Regions from separate parts of the Peribacillus sp. QJM3NY_7 genome, predicted to be linked through region 2. Evidence: riboswitches for the same ligand, from Rfam matches in the RefSeq annotation. Region 2 holds a riboswitch; the other holds the start of a gene.
The links. Region 2 has a riboswitch for S-adenosylmethionine ahead of AC0VX1_RS05430 (methionine biosynthesis PLP-dependent protein). Riboswitches for the same ligand answer to the same signal wherever they lie in the genome.
Positions count from the first base shown of each region.

Region 1 (6,696 bases), 2.0 Mb from region 2:
TATTGAATCCAGGTGATACAATCCTTGTTCCAGATCCCGGCTATCCGGATTATCTTTCCGGTGTTGTTTTAGCCCAGGCAAAGACCGAACTGATGCCCTTGACAGAAGAAAATGATTTTCTTCCGAAATACGATGACATACATAAAGAGGTTCTTGATAAAGCCAAAATGATGTTCTTGAATTATCCGAATAATCCCACAGGCGCTTCTGCAACTGAAAGTTTCTTTGATGAAACCGTCTCCTTTGCAAAAGAACATTCAATTTGTGTGGTCCATGATTTCGCCTATGGGGCGATCGGATTCGACGGAAAAAAACCGATAAGCTTTCTCCAGGCGGAGGGAGCGAAGGATGTAGGAGTTGAAATATACACTCTATCGAAAACATATAATATGGCAGGGTGGAGAGTCGGCTTCGCAGTGGGCAATAAGAGTGTAATAGAAGCTCTTGAACTATTACAAGACCATCTTTATGTGAGTCTTTTCCCGGCGATACAAGAAGCTGCGGCAAGCGCTTTGCTTGACTCACAGACCTGTGTAGAGCAGTTAGTGCAAATGTACGAGGGGCGAAGGAATGTTTTCATTGAGGGATTGAGGTCCATCGGCTGGGAAGTCAAAGCTCCAGCGGCATCGTTTTTTGCCTGGCTCAAGGTACCTGGAGGTTTTACGTCCGAGAGTTTTGCGGACTATTTATTAACGCATGCCCATGTAGCTGTTGCCGCAGGGAATGGGTTCGGTGAATTTGGCGAAGGTTATGTCAGGGTAGGGCTACTGACTTCGGAAGAACGGCTGCAAGAGGCTGTGGAACGAATACGGACATTAAACTTATTTTAATGCAATAAGGTTCACCTTTAAATAGTTAAAACTTATTGACAAAGTAGGAATTACCTGTCAGAATACAAAATAAATTCTTAATCTTTCGATACTTGGATGCAACTTATATATCAGCGTTTTCTTATTTTGAGCAGGTGGAGGGACTAGCCCGATGAAGCCCAGCAACCGACCGTAATTCCATTGTAAAATGGGGCGGAATCCTTCCGCCGGATTTTTTTGAAATCCACAAGGCACGGTGCTAATTCTTGCAGCCGATGGCTGGGAGATAAGAAGATGGCTTTTTAAAGCCTCTTCTTTATGAAGGGGCTTTTGCCATTTTGAGACCATCTCAGGCCAATAGTGACATCGAGAGTTTACTAACGTGTTATAGGAGTGATCAGATGAGCGAGATAGTCGCTACTTATTTAATTCATGACTTTATTGGAAATCATGAGAAAAAAGCAGAGAGCATTGCCTTGGGTCTGACTGTCGGGACATGGACGGACTTGCCGCATTTGGTACAGAAACAACTGGAAAAACATAAGGGACGCGTCGTATCGGTGACACCCCTATCTGAAGAAGAGAGGGCAAACAGCTACTTTAATCGGAAAGTATACCGTTCGCTGATTAAAATTGCCTATCCGGCAAGGAATTTCTCCAATGATTTACCTGCAATCCTTACGACGGTCTTCGGCAAACTTTCATTGGACGGTGAAATAAAACTTATAGACTTGGATTTTGTCGGTGATATTCAAAAAGCTTTTCCCGGGCCGCAATTTGGCATTGAAGGCATAAGGGAAAAGCTTGGCGTATTTAACCGGCCCTTGGTGATGAGCATCTTTAAAGGTGTATTGGGAAGAGACCTAACATTTCATAATGAGCAACTGAAGCAACAAGCATTGGGAGGTGTCGACCTAGTTAAGGATGATGAGATCCTCTTCGACCAGGAACTCACTCCATTTTTCGATAGAATAAAAACGGGAAAAAGAATATTGAATGAAGTCTATGAAACCACTGGCCACCGTACTTTATATGCTGTCAATCTATCTGGGAAAACTTTTGAATTATTGGATAAGGCAGAGCAAGCGGCTGAAGCAGGGGCAGATGCTTTATTGTTCAACGTTCATACATATGGTTTGGATGTATTGCAGGCCTTGAGTGAACATGATCGTATAAAGCTGCCGATCATGGCGCACCCCGCATATAGCGGGGCATTGGCATCTTCATCATTTTATGGTATCGGCTATCCATTATTGCTTGGTAAATTAGTAAGATTATCAGGTGCGGATTTATCCTTGTTCCCTTCCCCTTATGGAAATGTCGCACTTGAAAAAACGGAGACCTTAGCGATTGCTGAAGCTCTGACAAGAGATGAACTTTCATGGAAAAAAGCCTTCCCTGTTCCTTCTGCAGGCATTCATCCGGGCATGGTTCCGGACCTGATCAAGGATTTCGGGCTTGATAGTGTGATTAATGCCGGAGGCGGAATTCACGGGCACCCTGACGGAGCAGAGGGCGGTGCCAAGGCATTCCGTTCTGCTGTGGAAGCCGTTCTGGCAGGAAAGGAACTTTCTGAAGCGGCGGCTGAGGAAGAAACCCTAAAAAAAGCTCTTGTGTTGTGGGGAGGGCTATAAGAAATAATGAAACCGATCATCTTTTGTGATTTTGACGGAACGATCACCAACACAGATAATATCATTTCAATTATGAAGAAATTTGCGCCTCCGGAATGGGAAGCGTTGAAAGACGGTGTCCTTCAGCAAAAAATCAGTATATCTTCAGGAGTTGGGGATATGTTTTCCCTGCTTGATAGTGGCTTGAAGGATGACATCATCCAATATGTAAGAAAAACGGCCGGCATTCGACCAGGGTTTTATGAATTCGTTGAGTATACGAAACAAGCCAATATCCCTTTATATATTGTAAGCGGGGGCATGGATTTTTTCATTTCCCCCCTTTTGAATGATATCTTGCCAACAGAGTCCGTTTATTGCAACCATGCATTTTTTGATAAGGAAAAGATTTATATTGAGTGGCCACATGCTTGTGATGAGCAATGTAATAATGATTGCGGTTGCTGCAAGCCATCCATTATGAGGGAAATTGCGGGTCCGGAAGATTTTAAACTTGTTATTGGAGATTCAGTTACGGATTTTGAAGCGGCAAAACAGGCCGATTTTGTCATAGCCCGTGACATATTGCTTGAAAAATGCGGTAGGGAAGGAATTCCACATCAAGGATTCGAAACATTTTTTGATGTAATTGACATCATAAAGCAGCAGGAGGTGGTTAAAGCGTGAACACTCATTCTAAAGAATGGCTTGAGTTGGCAGATATTAAAGCTGAACTGGCCGAAAGGGATTGGTTTATGGGAACAAGCGGGAATTTGTCCATCCGCGAACCCAAAAGCCCTTTCTTTTATATTACCGCAAGCGGTAAGGATAAAAGGAAGCAATCGGATACGGACTTTTTACTGGTGGATTTAAAAGGAAAACCAGTTGAAGATACGAACCTAAGACCATCGGCCGAAACGTTACTTCATACAGACATTTACCGAAAAACCAATGCGAACTGTGTACTCCATGTCCATACAGTTGAAAATAATGTGATTTCGGAATTGTACGGAGATGAAGGCCAAGTTTCCTTTCGTAATCATGAAATCATTAAAGCGACCGGTCGGTGGGATGAAGATTCGGAGCTTCGGATTCCAATCATATATAATCACGCTGACATACCGTTGCTATCCGATAAGTTCAAGCCGCATGTCGAAGAAGACTCTGGCGCTGTGCTGATACGCAATCATGGCATTACGGTTTGGGGCAAAAGCGGATTCGAGGCAAAAAGAATACTTGAAGCCTGCGAATTTTTATTTCAATATCAACTGTTACTTAATCAACAAAAGGCGTTTGCAGGTTCTATAAGATAAATACTCATAGAGGAGGAATGAATGATGGCGACGATCAGATTCCATGAAACAAACGAGGTTATTGAAAACGGTGAACAGGTAAAAGGTTTTTTAGAAACACAAGGGGTTATTTATGAGCAATGGGACATTTCTAAATTACCTGCACATCTTGTAGAAAAATACGATCTAACAGATGCTGACAAGGAGGAAATCCTTGTAACATTCCAATCAGAGATAGCGGAAATCTCTGAAAGAAGAGGCTATAAAGCCCATGATATCATCACATTATCCGATGCAAATCCGAACTTGGATCAAATGCTTGAAAACTTTAAGCAGGAACACCATCACGAAGATGATGAAGTGCGTTTCATAGCAGGTGGAACGAGTATCTTTGCCATTGAAGGCAATGATAAACAGTGGTTTGATGTACGGCTTAATCCAGGAGATCTTATTAGTGTACCAGAATCAACAAGACATTATTTCACGCTCGCGGAAGATAGGAAAACTGTTGCTGTCCGGATTTTCGTAACAGCTGCAGGATGGGTGCCAATTTACGAAAAAGACGAAGTTCAAGCATGAATCAATGTTGAAAAGCCAGCTTACGGGCTGGTTTTTATTTGTAGAAAAAAGGGAAGTCGGAATGGTCTCACCTAATCTTGATTTTTTTAAAAAACATTAATCCCTTTGTGTTTTTTCTATTTTATAGGAAAGAAATCCCGCAAGATTGAAGAAACTTGCGACACTCCTGCCGAATAACTGTCTAGCCGAGAACCCACAGGCGCTTGCTTTGATGCGGCTTGGCAGACAGTCGGCGGAAAGGGAGAGGATTTCTGAAATCGACTGGATGTTTTTAAATAAAAAACTGCAGACGAACTCGCTTTTCTTCGAATTTGCATAGTCTGAAACCAGCTTACGGGCTGGTTTTTTTATGTGAATCCGGCAAGTGCTTTAATAAGCTAATTATGATAAAATTTAACGGAATCGAATTTAACCGGATTTAGGAGCAGATAAGAATGAAAACGACCGAAGTGTACATATTGGGCGGCTTTCTCGGCAGCGGGAAAACGACGCTTCTTCGAAATATTTTAAAACAGGAAAGTGAAGCGGGCAGAAAAGTGGCAGTGCTTTTAAATGAGCTCGGCAGTGTATCGGTTGACAGCGGACTCATTGGTGATGGAGTGCCTCTGAAGGAGTTGTTTGACGGGTGCATTTGCTGCACAATTCAAGATAAACTGGAAGTTCAGCTTCATGAGTTACTAACCGAAAATGAACTGGATGCGGTTTATATTGAAACGACGGGTGCAGCTCATCCAGTTGAAGTATTGGATGGCATCATGTCGCCGATTTTCGCCAAAAAGCTTGAGTATAAAGGGATCATCACGGTCGTCGATTTATTAAGGTGGCGCGATCGGGAGGAACTGTCTCCGCAGCTTCGACAGTTGCTTACAGAGCAAATCCATCATGCCGATTTCATTTTATTGAATAAAGCGGATATGGTAAGTGAGATGGAGGCCGCACAGCTAATATATACGATACAGGCGCTGAATACGGATGCTGTATGTTTATTGACGGAGTATGCAGCCGTTTCATTGGCATCATTGCAGCAAATGCAAAGCAAAAGGCATAATGTACATCAAAAGCTTGATGTACATGACCATTTGCACTTAACTGCAATCGTTCATACATTTGAAGGTGCTGTGGCACAAACCGACTTTGAAGAGTGGCTTAGGGCCCTTCCGGAAACGGTCTATCGAATGAAAGGATATATTTCCTTTACACATTCACAATACCCGCATTTATTCCAATACTCCTACGGAATGCCGATGTATATGAATGAAATGATGAAAATGCCATTGAATATCGTCATGATCGGGGAAAAGTTGGATAAGGAAATGTTGATCGGTCAGTTGAAAGCTTTGGAAGCGAAAGCGGCCCGATAAACGTTTACCGCCCATTAAAGAAGGGAAACATGAAAAGAAGACTTTCTTATTAAGGAGGCGGTATCAGTGCCATGGAATAAGGACGATTACCCAAACTCGATGAAGAATCTAGATGAAGATGTCAGGGAAAAGGCTATAGAAATCGCGAATGCTTTATTGGATGAAGGATATGAGGATGGAAAAGCCATTCCAATTGCCATAGACCGGGCTAAGATGTTAGTAGGAAATGATTGAGAAAATGGTCAGACCCACATAGGGGTCTGACCATTTTTATTGTTGCATTCCAAAGGCGGCAAATGTCTTTTCGTCTTCTATCAATCCGCAGGCAGCGCACTGAACCCGAACTTCAGGACCATTATATGCTAGATGGAATGGCAGAAGGGAGTCGTTCGAATATTGTTCAACAATCTCACCGGATTGGGGATCCTTTTTAATGGGTGTTGCTACTTGCTGAATGAGATTGAAGCGAGATTTATTTGTCCGGCAATTCGGACAGCGGTATACTTGAGACATTGTACTCACTCCTTTTTTGGATTTTAAAAAGCATGATATCTTATAAGATAGTCTTTACAAACTTGAACATTAATATGTATAAATTAGTAATGGATGGAAGGGATACTATGAAAGAAAATGTCAGGCAAGAAGAATTACTGGTGGCTTATTTAAGCATATGGAACAATCGTAAGGTGAACGATGGAGGGGGAAGGGAAGTGTTGCCGGAACTCATCAGACGAGAGCTTTTGGATGAAAATGCCCATCCCCGCGCCCGAAAACCAGTATTGGAGAAATTTTACCTTTCTATTAAACGCGTGATGGAATCTTCGCTTTCGGAAGAAATGAAAAATGAGATTGTAATGGCCTATATCACTGAATTGGAAAGATTATGATTTTTTGAGTGTGTACGGATGCTTGTTAGCAAATATTCTTTTATGCTTCATACTTTTTTCACAAATCATTGTTAAAATTTTAAAAAAATAGATATTTAATGAATAAGGAGCTTAAAATTATGAAGTGGGGCGGGCTTTTTCTTGCCATCGTACTG
Region 1 is NZ_CM149663.1:3,159,747-3,166,442, reverse strand. Features, by position in the region: gene AC0VX1_RS15085 (pyridoxal phosphate-dependent aminotransferase) at 1-830, shown strand, start outside; SAM riboswitch class I at 949-1,102, shown strand; gene mtnW (2,3-diketo-5-methylthiopentyl-1-phosphate enolase) at 1,211-2,443, shown strand; gene AC0VX1_RS15075 (2-hydroxy-3-keto-5-methylthiopentenyl-1-phosphate phosphatase) at 2,450-3,109, shown strand; gene AC0VX1_RS15070 (methylthioribulose 1-phosphate dehydratase) at 3,106-3,735, shown strand; gene AC0VX1_RS15065 (cupin domain-containing protein) at 3,760-4,293, shown strand; gene AC0VX1_RS15060 (CobW family GTP-binding protein) at 4,728-5,654, shown strand; gene AC0VX1_RS15055 (DUF2188 domain-containing protein) at 5,721-5,888, shown strand; gene AC0VX1_RS15050 (hypothetical protein) at 5,925-6,167, opposite strand; gene AC0VX1_RS15045 (hypothetical protein) at 6,275-6,541, shown strand; gene AC0VX1_RS15040 (YncE family protein) at 6,661-6,696, shown strand, end outside.
Region 1: another riboswitch for S-adenosylmethionine. It lies ahead of mtnW (2,3-diketo-5-methylthiopentyl-1-phosphate enolase); the one in region 2 lies ahead of AC0VX1_RS05430 (methionine biosynthesis PLP-dependent protein).

Region 2 (6,696 bases):
TGCACAAGCAGCCTTTGGCACTTTAAATGACAAGGTCCTGGAATCCATTTCCGGTGTCCGTGTTATCCGGGCCTATGTCCAGGAACGGGAAGATGAAAAGCGATTTGAGGAAATGACCGAGGATGTATATGGCAAAAACCTAGCCGTGGCAAGAATCGACGCCCTCTTTGATCCGACAATCAGCATTATCATCGGCATCAGCTATTTAATCGGGTTGGGCTATGGGGCTTATCTTGTGTTTCAACAGGCCATAACGCTTGGCGGGCTTGTTTCGTTCAATGTGTACCTAGGCATGTTAATCTGGCCGATGATCGCGGTGGGTGAATTGATCAATGTCATGCAAAGGGGAAATGCTTCGCTAGACCGTGTTCAGGATACCCTTTCGTATGAAGCGGATGTGAAGAATTCAATGGGGATGGAGAGTATTACGAACCCGGGGAATATCCAATTCAATTCCGTGCATTTTACATACCCTTCCTCAACGGTTGTGAATCTATCCGATATTTCCGTTCAGCTTGAGCGCGGTCAAACATTGGGGATAGTGGGGAAAACAGGTAGTGGAAAAACGACATTCGTGAAGCAATTGCTGCGGGAATATCCTTTAGGAACAGGTGAAATCGCTTTTGCAGGCATGCCGCTGGAGCACCTGCACCTTGAAGATATCCGTAAATGGATCGGATATGTTCCACAGGACCATTTTTTATTCTCGAAGACTGTTAGGGAAAATATCTTATTCGGTAAAATGGATGCAACGGAAGGTGAACTGGCTAAAGCCATCCGGCTTGCGGATTTTGAGAAGGATTTAATGATGCTGCCAAACCGGCTAGAGACACTCGTCGGTGAGAAGGGTGTCGCTCTGTCCGGTGGGCAAAAGCAGAGGATCTCGATTGCCAGGGCATTGATCAAAAATCCGGAAATCCTTATATTGGATGATTCCTTATCCGCTGTCGATGCAAAAACGGAAACGACGATCATCGAAAATATCCAGAATGAACGGGCAGGGAAAACGACCATCATCACAACCCACCGCTTATCAGCCGTTCAGCACGCGGACAGGATTATCGTATTGGACAGCGGAAAGATCATCGAAGAGGGGACTCATGCGGATTTACTGCTGAATGATGGCTGGTATAGGGAGCAATATGAACGACAGCAGGTTGACGAAGGAACGGAGGTGAAGGCATGAAGGTCGTAAAGAAACTTTTTAATTATGCTGCCCTTTATAAAAAATTGATCATTGGCGCCCTGATCATGCTTGCTCTTTCGGTAGCGGCCGATTTAACGGGTCCTTTCGTTGCCAAGAAAATCATCGATTCACATATACTTGGTATCGAATCTTCCTGGCATGAAGCAGGTAAAGGAAAAGATGCAGTTAAGTATGATGGAAATTGGTATAAACGGGCTGATTACTTTTCAAAAGGTGAGAAGAAAGGCAGGGAAGTCCATGTTCTGCAGGTTGGCAATCAATTTGTCTTCGTAGATGAAGCTGTCCCTATCGATGGGCGCAGAACCTTGGAGAACCAATCATTGATCATCAAGAAAGACGGGAAAGAACAACGTGCGCAAGCAGTGAAATTGACGAGTCAGGAAGTGATGGGATTTTATCAACCGGAAATCCCGCGGATCATTAAGCTTGTGGCTTTTTATTTTAGCCTTGTCATCCTTTCCTCCATTTTTCAATATGGCCAGAGTTTTTATTTACAGAAAGCGGCGAACCGAATCATACAGAAGATGCGAAATGATATTTTTAGGCATATTTCCCGTCTGCCGATACGTTATTTTGATAATATGCCAGCGGGTAAAATTGTAGCCAGGGTCACTAATGATACGGAAGCGATCCGGGAATTATATGTAACCGTGCTCGCCAACTTCTTCTCGAGTACCATTAATATTTTCGGCGTTCTAATTGCTTTGTTTATTCTGGATCCACGAGTCGGTACCATTGGCCTTCTACTTATTCCGATCATCGTTATCTGGACGATGGTATACCGTAAATTCGCCTCGAAATATAATCACATCATTCGGGAACGGGTCAGCGATATTAATGGAATGATTAATGAATCCATTTCTGGTATGAGCATCATTCAGGCATTTGGACGTGAAAAGGAGACGAAGCAATCTTTTGAAAATCTGAACCGGGAGCATTTTTCCTATCAAAATAAAATGCTCCATTTGAATTCGTTGACGGGTGGAAACTTGATTGGCGTCATTAAGCTTTTGGCGCTGATGGCCTTCGTCTGGTATTTCGGCGGGATTTCCCTTACAGCGGGTTCGGCCATTTCCTTAGGGATGATGTATGCAATTGTTGATTTGATCAGCCGCCTGCTACATCCGCTTCACGGAATCGTCAATCAGTTCGCTAATCTTGAACAGGCGCTTGTTGCAGGGGAGAGGACGTTCAGCTTATTGGATGAGAAGGGATTGGCAGTCAGCGATGAAAACATATCCAGATACAAAGGAAACGTACAATTCGAAAATGTTTCTTTTGGTTATAAGGATAAAGAATATGTGTTAAGGGACATTTCCTTCTCCGCTAAACAGGGGGAAACGGTTGCTTTAGTTGGCCACACCGGTTCAGGAAAAAGCTCCATAATGAATTTATTATTCCGCTTTTATGACAGCAGTGAAGGTCAGATCAAAATCGATGGCAGAAATATATTGGATATCCCCCATCAGACGCTTAGGGAGCATATGGGGATCGTCCTTCAGGACCCCTATTTATTTACTGGCACCATCGCCTCCAATATCAGTCTCAATCATAAAGGCATCACAAGGGAAATGGTTGAAAAAGCATTAAGAGATGTCGGGGGGGACAAAGTGCTGAAGCATCTTCCTTTAGGGCTTGACGAGCCCGTGATCGAAAAAGGCGGAACGCTGTCTTCGGGACAGCGTCAGCTAATCTCTTTTGCCCGTGCCCTTGCATTCAATCCGGCCATATTGATCTTGGATGAAGCGACAGCAAGCATCGACACCGAAACCGAGGCAATTATCCAGGAGGGTATGGAAGTGCTGAAAAAAGGGAGAACGACCTTCATCATTGCACATAGGCTTTCCACGATAAAAAATGCCGACCAAATTCTTGTACTGGAAAAAGGGCGGATTGCAGAGCTTGGTACACATGAGGAATTAATGGAACTGAAAGGAAAGTACTATCAAATGTATGAACTGCAGGCAGGTCCGCATAAAGGTATGGCTGGCTGAATGGAATAGGGGTAGATCATCTAGATTAAACTATAATGAAGGTACCGACTTTTGGTACCTTCAAGCATAATGGTTGATAATAGTAATCATTACGTTTAAGATATACCTATACTGACGATGAGGTGATAATAGTGAAACAAGAAATTCATCCCGATTATCAACAAGTGGTATTCATGGATACCAACAGTGGGTATAAATTTTTGACAGGCTCCACTAAGACGTCCAATGAAACAATCGTTTGGGAAGACGGCCAAACATATCCTTTATTAAAAGTGGAAATCAGCTCGGATACGCACCCTTATTATACAGGAAAGCAGAAGTTTGCTGAAAAAGGCGGACGGGTGGATCGCTTCCTGGATAAATATAATATGAAGAAATGAGAGTTAGGCCATCGGGAAATCGATGGTCTTCTTTTATTGATGGAATAAAAAAGGTGCCCATAAAATATGAGGCACCCACTACTTTAATCATTTTGCAGCAATTGCTTCCTCTTTGGCAATATTGACGAGGGCAGCTTCGAAATCCTTGATTAAATCGTCCGGATTTTCCAGTCCGACAGAGAGGCGGAGCAAGCTATTCGTGATGCCTCGCTTTTCCCTTTCATCAGCAGGCATGGCCGCATGGGACATTTTGGCCGGGTAGGATAATATGGATTCTACCGCTCCCAGGCTTACGGCAAAAACAGGGAGCTCGACAGTGTTCACGAAGGAACGGAAGATTTCCTCACTTTCCAATTCAAATGAAAGGACCGCCCCTGCTCCGAGTGACTGGCCTTTCTGGATGGCGTGCTGTGGATGATCGGCTAGGCCGGGATAATACACTTTTTTCACCAAGGGCTGCTCCTTTAAGTAGGCTGCAATCTTTTCGGCCCCTTTTTGTGAATGTTCCATTCTAACTGACAAGGTTTTCAAGCCTCTCATTACGAGCCAGGCATCCTGAACACCAAGGACCGCTCCAAAGGAGTTTTGAAGCGAACCGAGTCTTGCCGCCAATTCCGGATCTTTCACGACCGCAAGCCCAGCTACCACATCACTATGTCCGGATAAAAACTTCGTCGCGCTATGAAGGACAACATCAGCGCCCAAATTCAGCGGTTTTTGCAATGCGGGCGTCAAGAATGTATTATCAACAAAACTTAAGGCACCGGCTTTTTTTGCGATATCACATACAGCTTGAATATCGGTCACTTTAAGTAAAGGATTTGAAGGCGTTTCAATGTATATGGCCCTGGTATTTGGCTGAACCGCCGCTTTGACACTTTCAAGGTCCGTCATGTCAACGAAGGTATGCTCAATATTGAAACGGTTCAAAACGCTTGTGACCATCCTGAACGTTCCGCCATACACATCTTCGGAAATGACGATATGATCCCCGGCAGACAATAGCAGGAAGGCTGTTGAAATGGCAGCCATACCTGATGAAAAGGCAAAGCCGTGAGTGCCTTCCTCAAGTTCGGCAATGATGTCTTCAAGTGCCTCGCGGGTTGGGTTCCCGCTTCTGCTGTAGTCATATTTGCCGAATTGATCGATATCGGATTGATGGAAAGTCGATGCATGCTGGATGGGGACGCTCACACCGCCCGTTGCCGGATCGAATTTATGTTGATTATGAAGTAATTTTGTTTCAAAGCTAAAATCATGATCTGTCATCGTAGTGCCTCCCTTTTTACATGTGCGAATGCTTGCTGCAAGTCACCAATCAAATCGTCGCTATCCTCGATGCCAACGGAGAAGCGGAGCAGTCGATTACAAACACCGTTTGCCGTTCTGACCTCAAGCGGTATATCGGCATGTGTTTGTGTGGCAGGATAGGTGATGAAGCTTTCAACCCCTCCCAGGCTTTCTGCAAAGGAAATTAATGAGAGCGATTGTAAAAATGGGTTGACCGCCGCTTCATCAATGATGCGGAAAGAAATCATGCCGCCTCGGCCTGGATACAATACGTCCGTAATACAATCATGCTCCGATAAGTAATCTACAAGTATCTTGGCATTCTTTTCATGACGCTCCATCCGCAATGCTAGGGTTTTCATTCCGCGCATCAACAGCCATGAATCAAATGGGCTCAAGACAGCTCCAGTGCCATTATGATGGAAGGCAAGTGCATCACATAATTCAGCGCCGCTAGCAACGATCAGTCCGGCGAGCACATCATTATGACCACCGAGATACTTGGTTGCACTGTGGATCACAATATCAGCTCCAAGTAAGATGGGTTGTTGAATAAGAGGCGTGTAAAAAGTGTTATCAACGATTAGCAATAAATTATATCGTTTAGCCAATGCGGCAACGGCGCTAATATCCGTTTGCTGCATAAGAGGGTTAGTGGGAGTTTCGATGAAGATGGCTTTCGTGTGAGGAGTGATGGCTTTTTCGATATCCTCCAAACAACAAGTGTTTACATAGTCACACTGCAATCCCCATTTTTTAAAACCTTGTTCTAACAGCCGATATGTACCGCCATAAAGATCTTCACTGACAATCCACGCATCCCCGGATTTAAAAAGGGCGAGTATAGTGGAGATGGCGGCCATTCCTGAACTGCAGGCATAGCCTTGGTCTCCTTTTTCCAGATCGGCGATGGATCGCTCCAATAGCTGGCGGGTAGGGTTACCTGTCCTTGTGTAGTCGAATCCCGTCGATTGACCGATTCCTTCGTGGCGAAAAGCTGTTGAAAAGTATACCGGCGGATTGACTGTTCCTGTCGCCGTTTCACTGCGATTTCCTAATTGAGCAAGATATGTTTCAGGTTTATACATGGTTTTCACTGCTCCTTTGAGTTAAATAAAATAAAAAAAAGTCTTCTTTAAGAAGAAGACTTTGATTAAGTAGGGACGAGTCATTCTTCTTATCTTCCAAGTTCATAAACTTGTGGAATTAGCACCTTTTCATTGGTTTGAAACAAATGAAGGTTGCTGAGGTGTCATCGGGCCATTCCCTCTACCTCTCTCGATAAGAGTTTAGATTATTCAATTTCTTTTGAATTTACTATATATACAAAACACTGTCAAGGACATTTTTGGGGTGATGATGTGTTGGTGTTCATGGCCAGGTCAATTGAAGCCTAGCGGTGCCTACACTTTATGTGTCAAAAAAGAATATCCAAATTTTCATCTAAATATGAATGGACTAGGATTTTTCAGATATATGGAAAGGGTCAGCGGGATATTTTTGCTTTAAAATAATAAAGTTTGTACAATGTATGGAGAGAAAGAATAATCCGACATTATTCATTTCATATGCAAAAATTCTTCAATGAATAGTGCAAACTTAGGAGGAGAACACATGGAATACAGAATCGAACGTGATACGATGGGTGAAGTGAAAGTTCCTGCTGATAAATATTGGGGAGCACAAACTGAGAGAAGCCGTAACAATTTCAAAATCGGTAACGAAAAAATGCCGATTGAATTGGTTCGTGCATTTGCATACGTTAAACAAGCTGCTGCAAAGGTGAACTATGATCTTGGCGATCTTTCCGAAGTTAAAAAGAACG
Region 2 is NZ_CM149663.1:1,142,325-1,149,020, forward strand. Features, by position in the region: gene AC0VX1_RS05410 (ABC transporter ATP-binding protein) at 1-1,186, shown strand, start outside; gene AC0VX1_RS05415 (ABC transporter ATP-binding protein) at 1,183-3,201, shown strand; gene AC0VX1_RS05420 (type B 50S ribosomal protein L31) at 3,333-3,581, shown strand; gene metC (cystathionine beta-lyase) at 3,669-4,850, opposite strand; gene AC0VX1_RS05430 (methionine biosynthesis PLP-dependent protein) at 4,847-5,959, opposite strand; SAM riboswitch class I at 6,046-6,159, opposite strand; gene fumC (class II fumarate hydratase) at 6,486-6,696, shown strand, end outside.